DNA from 2 places in the Comamonas sp. w2-DMI genome. Region 2 is predicted to be linked to the other one. Evidence: predicted binding sites of a transcription regulator. Region 2 holds the regulator's gene; the other holds the start of a gene.
What was found. The regulator NrdR, encoded in region 2, represses ribonucleotide reductase genes. The targets are predictions, from matches to a motif close to CACNANATNTNGTG.
Positions count from the first base shown of each region.

Region 1 (4,055 bases), on a different contig from region 2:
CCGCTGCGCGAGCGCCGCGACGACTTGCCCGAGCTGTGCCGCGCGCTGCTGCACAAGCTGGCCCGCGAGTCGGGCCTGCACGAGCCCATGCTCGACGCAACCAGCATCGCGCAGATCGCCCAGCTGCCGCTGCCCGGCAATGTGCGCGAGCTCGAGAACGTGCTGCACCGCGCGATCGCGCTGGGCGACGGCGGGCCACTGCGCATCCCGGCCGAGACCCTGGCGGCCGCCGCCCATGCGCCCTGGCCGCCGTCCGCCCCGCAAAGCCGGCCGCCCGCAGCCGCCGCCATCTCGCTGACACCCCCTCCGCCGCCGCCCGCAGAGACCGTGCCCCCGGCCGAAGCGGGCACGGCCGTGCCGGCGGACCTGCAGGCCTGGCTCGACGAGCAGGAGCGCGCCATCCTGATCCGCGCGCTGCAGGACAACGGCTTCAACCGCACGGCCACGGCCGCGCGCCTGGGCATCAGCCTGCGCCAGATCCGCTACCGCATCGAACGCCTGGGCATTCAGTTGCCCGGGGACGCTGCCCGGACAGAGCCGGAGCACTGAGATGGCCGCCTCTCCATACCCCGACCTCTGGCAGCAGGGCTGGCTGCGCACGGCCAGGCACCTGCCCTCGCCCAATTTCGGCCCGCGGCCCGATGGCGCGCTCATCGACCTGGTGGTCGTGCATTCCATCAGCCTGCCGCCCGGCGAGTACGGCACGGGCGCCGTGCAGCAGCTGTTCACCAACCGGCTCGACTGGGACGCGCACCCCTACTACCAGGGGATACGCGGGCTGGAGGTGTCCTCGCACTTCTTCATCACGCGCGCAGGCGAGGTCTGGCAGTTCGTGAGCTGCGACGACCGCGCCTGGCATGCCGGCGTCTCGCAGTGGCGCGGACGCGAACGCTGCAACGACGACTCCATCGGCATCGAGCTCGAAGGCCTCGAAGGCCTGCAGTTCGACGCGCCGCAATACGCGGCCCTGGCCGAGCTGTGCCGGGCCATAGGCCGGCGGTACCCGGTGCGCTACATCGCCGGCCACGAACATATCGCGCCGGGCCGCAAGCAGGACCCGGGGCCGGGCTTCGACTGGCAGAACCTGCACGCGCAGCTGGCCGCCGATGCAACAACGGCCGGCTGGCAGCTTCCCCCGCGGCAGGACTGAAGGACTGCGCCTTGAGTTCCCGGGGCGATGCAAGCCGTGCGGCAGCCGGCCGCTCCCAGACCAGGAGCTGGCATCGCCCGCCCAGCCATGATTCCCAAATGGTTTGGCCCTGTAATCCACAGACAACCGGCGCGGACTGCTCCTGATTTGAATGCACGACTGCGCGCGGCCGGCGCGCCCTGGGTGCTTTCGGTCCCCGCTCGGCAGAAAGGCCTTTGGCTTGCCACTGTCAATGCCGGCCGGCCTGCCGTTGTGTTCTTCGCCACACCGCAGATTTTTTACAAACTGTTCCAGGCTTCGGGGCCGGGGCGGCAAAGCGCGCCAGCACGTCGTTTGCGGCATTTTGCGCGCCGCTGCGCGGTGCCCGTTCCGGCTGTCAAGAGGCTGTCCGAAACAGCGGTTTGGTAGTTTCAGCAGGTTACGCGGATTCAACGGCGATACACTACCGGTAGTGTTCCAAAGCGCCCGAAACGCTACATCTAGTGTTTACAAGTTGTGCACACCCTGTGCAAACCATGTGTAGACCGGAGCGCCGATTCCGTTTGTTCGATGCCTGCCGCCTGTGCAGGCCCCTGTCTGCCTTATCCACATCCGACCGAAGAGGAAACTTATGCAAGAAGCGCTGAATTCCCTGTCTTCTGCCGCGCAATCCGGCGCAGCCACCCCTTCCTCCCAGACCGACAACTACCAGGTCATCCGCCGCAGCGGCGACGTGGTCTCCTTTGCCCCCCAGAAGATTGCCGTGGCGCTGACCAAGGCTTTCCTGGCCGTGCGCGGCGCCCAGGGCGCGGCTTCCGCCAGCGTGCGCGACATGGTCAACGAGCTGACCGAGGGCGTGGTGCGCGCCCTGCTGCGCTCGCGCCCCGAAGGCGGCACATTCCACATCGAGGACATCCAGGACCAGGTGGAACTGGGCCTGATGCGCGGCGGCCACCACGATGTGGCCCGCGCCTATGTGCTGTACCGCGACCGCCGCAACCAGGAGCGCGCCGAGCAGAAGAAGGCCGCCGAGGCCGCTGCCGCCGCGGCCGCGGCCAAGCCCGCGCCCACGCTGCATGTGACCGACAACGGCCAGCGCGTGCCGCTGGACCAGCAGCGCCTGCAGGCGCTGATCGAATCGGCCTGCCTCAACCTCAATGCCGACATCCAGTCCGCCCCCATCGTGGCCGAGACGCTGCGCAACCTGTACGACGGCGTGCCCCTGGCCGAGGTCTACAAGGCCGCCATCCTGGCCGCCCGCACGCTGATCGAGAAGGATCCCGACTACACCTACGTCACGGCCCGCCTGCTGCTGCACACCATCGTGCGCGAAGTGCTGCAGCGCGACGTGCAGCCCGCCGAGATGCAGGCCGCCTATGCCGAATACTTTCCCGGCTTCATCCGCAAGGGCGTGGACAACGAGCTGCTCAACCCCGAACTGCTGAACTTCGACCTGCCCCGCCTGGGCGCGGCACTCAAGGCCGAACGCGACCAGCAGTTCGACTACCTGGGTCTGCAGACGCTGTACGACCGCTACTTCCTGCACGTCAAGAAGACGCGCATCGAGCTGCCCCAGTCCTTCTTCATGCGCGTGGCCATGGGCCTGGCGCTCAATGAGGACGACCGCAATGCGCGCGCCATCGAGTTCTACGAACTGCTGTCCTCGTTCGACTTCATGTCGTCCACGCCCACGCTGTTCAACAGCGGCACGCTGCGCTCGCAGCTGTCGTCCTGCTACCTGACCACCGTGCCCGACGACCTGGACGGCATCTACGAATCGATCAAGGAAAACGCGCTGCTGTCCAAGTTCGCGGGCGGCCTGGGCAACGACTGGACGCGCGTGCGCGCACTGGGCTCGCGCATCAAGGGCACGAACGGCGAATCGCAGGGCGTGGTGCCTTTCCTCAAGGTGGTCAACGACACGGCCGTGGCCGTGAACCAGGGCGGCAAGCGCAAGGGCGCGGTCTGCACGTACCTGGAAACCTGGCACCTGGACATCGAGGAATTCCTCGAGCTGCGCAAGAACACCGGCGACGACCGCCGCCGCACGCACGACATGAACACGGCCAACTGGATTCCCGACCTGTTCATGAAGCGCGTGATGGAAAAGGGCCAGTGGACCCTGTTCTCGCCCGCGGACTGCCCCGACCTGCACGACCTCTACGGCGAAGCCTTCGAGAAGGCCTACACCGCCTACGAAGCCAAGACCGAAAGCGGCGAGCTCAAGCTGTTCAAGCGCGTGCCGGCCGTGGACATGTGGCGCAAGATGCTCTCGATGCTGTTCGAGACCGGCCACCCCTGGATCACGTTCAAGGACCCCTGCAACATCCGCTCGCCCCAGCAGCACGTGGGCGTGGTGCACTCGTCCAACCTGTGCACCGAGATCACGCTCAACACCAGCGACACCGAAACCGCGGTCTGCAACCTGGGCTCGGTCAACCTGTCGCGCCACATCAAGGAAGGCGTGGATGCCAACGGCGTCGCCGTCAAGATGCTGGACCACGACAAGCTGCGCAAGACCGTGAACACGGCCATGCGCATGCTGGACAACGTGATCGACATCAACTACTACGCCGTGAACAAGGCGCGCGACTCCAACCTGCGCCACCGCCCCGTGGGCCTGGGCCTGATGGGCTTCCAGGATGCGCTGTATGAAATGCGCACTGCCTACGCCAGCCAGGGCGCCGTGGAGTTCGCCGACCAGTCCATGGAAGCCATCTGCTACTACGCCTACTGGGCATCGACCGAGCTGGCCAAGGAGCGCGGCACCTACTCCAGCTTCAAGGGCTCGCTGTGGGACCAGGGCATCCTGCCTCCCGACACCCTGAAGCTGCTGGAAAAGGCCCGCGGCGGCTATGTGGAAGTGGACCGCTCGGCCCAGCTGGACTGGGATGCGCTGCGCGCCAAGATCGCCAGGGACGGCATG
Region 1 is NZ_JBANEL010000009.1:82,583-86,637, reverse strand. Features, by position in the region: gene V8Z74_RS11590 (sigma-54-dependent transcriptional regulator) at 1-549, shown strand, start outside; gene ampD (1,6-anhydro-N-acetylmuramyl-L-alanine amidase AmpD) at 551-1,150, shown strand; gene V8Z74_RS11580 (ribonucleoside-diphosphate reductase subunit alpha) at 1,761-4,055, shown strand, end outside.
Region 1: a site for NrdR is predicted at 1,622-1,635, ahead of V8Z74_RS11580 (ribonucleoside-diphosphate reductase subunit alpha). Genes of this name have one in related genera too.

Region 2 (4,055 bases):
CTGATGGCCTTTGCCAAGCCCGGCGACACCATCCTGGGCATGAGCCTGGCCGAAGGCGGCCACCTGACCCACGGCATGGCGCTGAACATGTCGGGCAAGTGGTTCAATGCCGTCTCCTACGGCCTGAACGCCGAGGAAGCCATCGATTACGACAAGCTCGAAGCCCTGGCCCGCGAGCACAAGCCCCGCATCATCGTGGCCGGCGCCTCGGCCTATGCGCTGCGCATCGATTTCGAGCGCTTCGCCAAGATCGCCAAGGAAGTCGGCGCCATCTTCTGGGTGGACATGGCCCACTATGCCGGCCTGATCGCCGCCGGCGTGTACCCCAACCCCGTGCCCCACGCCGACGTGGTCACGACCACCACGCACAAGAGCCTGCGCGGCCCGCGCGGCGGCGTGATCCTGATGAAGGCCGAGCACGAGAAGGCCATCAACAGCGCCATCTTCCCCGGCCTGCAGGGCGGCCCGCTGATGCATGTGATCGCCGGCAAGGCCGTGGCCTTCAAGGAAGCGCTGACGCCCGAGTTCAAGGCCTACCAGGAGCAGGTCGTCAAGAACGCCAAGGTATTCGCCGACACGCTGACCGAGCGCGGCCTGCGCATCGTTTCCGGCCGTACCGAAAGCCACGTGATGCTGGTGGACCTGCGTGCCAAGGGCATTACCGGCAAGGCGGCCGAAGCCGCTCTGGGCCAGGCCCACATCACGGTCAACAAGAACGCCATCCCCAACGACCCCGAAAAGCCCTTCGTGACCAGCGGCATCCGCATCGGCACGCCCGCCATGACCACGCGCGGCTTCGGCGAGGAAGAGACCCGCATCACGGCCAATCTGGTGGCCGACGTGCTGGACAACCCCAACGACGAGGCAGTGATTGCGGCCGTGCGCGCCAAGGTGGCCGAGCTGACCGCAAGGTTCCCCGTCTACGGCCAGTAATCGAGGCTTTCGCCGCTACGCCATGAAGTGCCCTTTCTGCAGTCACCCGGATACGCAAGTCGTGGAGACGCGCGAGTCCGAAGACGGGGGCTTCATCCGCCGCCGCCGCCGCTGCGGCGGCTGCGACAAGCGCTTCACGACCTATGAGCGGCCCGAAGTCAGCTTTCCGACCATCGTCAAGAAGGACGGCCGGCGCATCGAATACGAGCGCGCCAAGCTGCTGGGCTCGTTCCAGATCGCGCTGCGCAAGCGTCCTGTCAGCACCGAGCGCATCGACAAGGCCATAGACCGCATCGAGGACAGGCTGCTCAACGTGGGCACGCGCGAAATCGACTCCAGCCGCCTGGGCGAATTGGTAATGGAAGAGCTCAAGGGCATGGACAAGGTCGGCTACATCCGCTTTGCCAGCGTGTACCGCAGCTTCGAGGATGTGGACGACTTCAAGAGCATCATGGACGAGATGCGTGCGCCCAAGTAAGTGAGGACGCCGCGCTGGAAGCGGCCCCGTTACCAAAGGCATCGATGGCGACATCGGTGCCTTTTTTCATCTCCGCACGGCAGGCCCCGGACCCGCAATGAAAAAAGCCCGCGCTCCTTCGGGCGCGGGCTTTCCAGGCATGGCTGGCACTGGATCGCGATCAGAGCGCTCCGTCGCCCAGCACAATGCCCTCGCGCCGCGGATCGGCCCCGCCCTGCAGCATGGGTTTGCCGTCCTTGGTCACGCGCATGATGGTCGCCACGCCGCTCGACTGCGGGCTGTTGGACACCTTGTGTCCCTTGGCCTTGAGGCCGTCGATCAGGCCCGTGAGGTCCAGCGTGGTGTTGGAGCCGTCCACGTTCGTGGTCGGGCTGTTGCTGGCGCCGAAAACCACGAGCGACGTGGCCTGCTGCGCATCCAGCCCCCAGTCCAGCGCACCCACCACCGTCTTGAGCACGTACTGGATGATGTTGCCGCCGCCCGGCGAGCCCGTGGCCATCACGAACTCGCCCGGCTCGTTGCCCTTGAAGACCAGCGTCGGCGCCATGGTGCTGCGCGGGCGCTTGCCGGGAGCCACGCGATTGGCGATCGGCACGCCGCTTGCAGGGTCCGCCGGATCGGCTGAGAAGTCGGTGAGCTGGTTGGTCAGCAGAAAGCCGTCGACCATGTGGAACGAGCCCATGCTGGACTCGACCGTCGTCGTCATCGACACCGCATTGCCATAGGCATCGACCACCGACAGATGCGTGGTGCCATGCTCCACCGTCTTGTCCACGCCCAGCGGCACCGGACCAAGGTCGCCCGCCGTGGCCGTGCCCATGCTCTGATCCATGTTGATGAGGCTGGCGCGCTGCTTGAGGTAGTCCGTGTTGAGCATGGTGGCGACGCCGCTTCCAGGCAGCGGGATGAAATCGGTATCCGCCACATACTTGTCGCGGTCCGCGTAGGCCAGACGCTCGGCTTCCGAGACCAGGTGCACGCCCGTCACGCTCGGGATGCCGCCCTCGTTGGACGGGTTCGCAGGCCCGTACTGCGCCAGGTTGAACTGGCCCAGAATGCCCAGCGACTGCGCGATCGCGATGCCACCCGAAGAAGGCGGCGCCATGGTGCAGACGTGGTAGCTGCTGCGGTAGTTCACGCAGACCGGATCGCGCTTCTTGGCCTGGTAGCCGGCCAGATCGCCCAGGGTGATCAGGCCGGGGGTGATGGGCGTCCTGGCCGCATCGTCGCCCACCGACTGCGCCACCTTGGCCACGATGGCCTGCGCGATCTCGCCCGTATAGAGCGCATCGGCGCCCTTCTGCGCGATCGCCTTCAGCGTCTTCGCATAGGGCAGATTGGTCATGGTCTCGCCGGTGGCGCGCGGCGTTCCATCCGCGTGGAAATAAGTGGCCATGGCATTGGCGTCGAGCGCGAGGCTGGAAGCATTGCTCTTGATCGCATCGCCCAGGCGGCCGGGAATCCTGAAGCCGTCGGTCGACAGCTTGATGCCATAGTCGAACAGGCCGCTCCAGGCCAGCTTGCCGTGTTCCTTCTGCGCCATCTCCAGCATGCGCAGCACGCCGGGCACGCCGATGGAGCGGCCGCTGCGGCGGGCGGACGGCACGGGTTTGGGCGAGTTCGGGTCCGTCTGGTCCTGGCGCAGCAGGTAATAGCCGGTGGCCGCCGCAGGCGCAGTCTCGCGGCCGTCATAGGCCACGACCTTCCTGGTCTTGGCGTCGAAATACACCATGAACGCACTGCCGGCGATGGTGCTGGACTGCGGCTCCACCAGGCCCAGCACGGCCTGCATGGCCACCGCGGCATCGACGGCCGAGCCGCCGGCCTTGAGGATGTCGCAGCCGGCCTTGACGGCCAGCGGCGTATTGGCAACGGCCATGTAGCGGCTCGAATTCTTGGCCGTCAGCCCCAGCCGGTAGCCCGAAGCCGCCTCCGGCGCGGCGGGGTCGCCGGCCAGGCCGGAGCCGACGACGACCGAGGCACCGCCGCTGCCCTGTACCGTGCAGCTGTTGGGATTGTTGTCGACGATCAACGCCTGCTCGAGACCGCCGCTTTGCCCGTCCCCACCGCAGCTGGCCAGAAGAAATACCGCCAGCGTCAACGGCGCCAGCGGCCAGAGTTTTCTTGTGCGCATGCTTGCTTGCCTCCTTGTGTGCATGGTGTGCGGCGCGATGAAGCGCCCGAAGCCGGATGGCGTCCCGGACAGCCGTACGGCCCGGGCCGTGCATCCGGTACGGGGCGGCAGCCCGCTCCGCCCGGCGAGCAGGAAGGACGCCACCCGCCTGCCACTTTATCGGCAGGCGCCGGCAAGCCCGATGGTGTTTGGTCTCTTGCACGACAGATGGTTCTCATGCGTACCATCTTGCGGAGGCCGCGGCCACATCCGTGGAAGCGGTGCACAGGAATGCAGAAAAAGAAGCTGCCAGCGCCCGGAAAGCCTTGGCTTCAGGTGGTTTCATCACCAAAACCAAGGCATGCCAGGCGCTGGCAGCTTCGTTTTTGCTAGCAGCAGCTCAGCGGCTGGCGGATGCGGGAATCGGCAGCAGGCCCGAATCCACGTCTCCGCACTGGGCACGATGGCGCAGTACGTGGTCCATGACCACCAGGGCCAGCAGCGCCTCTGCAATGGGCGCGGCGCGGATGC
Region 2 is NZ_JBANEL010000003.1:12,063-16,117, reverse strand. Features, by position in the region: gene glyA (serine hydroxymethyltransferase) at 1-933, shown strand, start outside; gene nrdR (transcriptional regulator NrdR) at 956-1,411, shown strand; gene ggt (gamma-glutamyltransferase) at 1,572-3,545, opposite strand; gene aroC (chorismate synthase) at 3,925-4,055, opposite strand, start outside.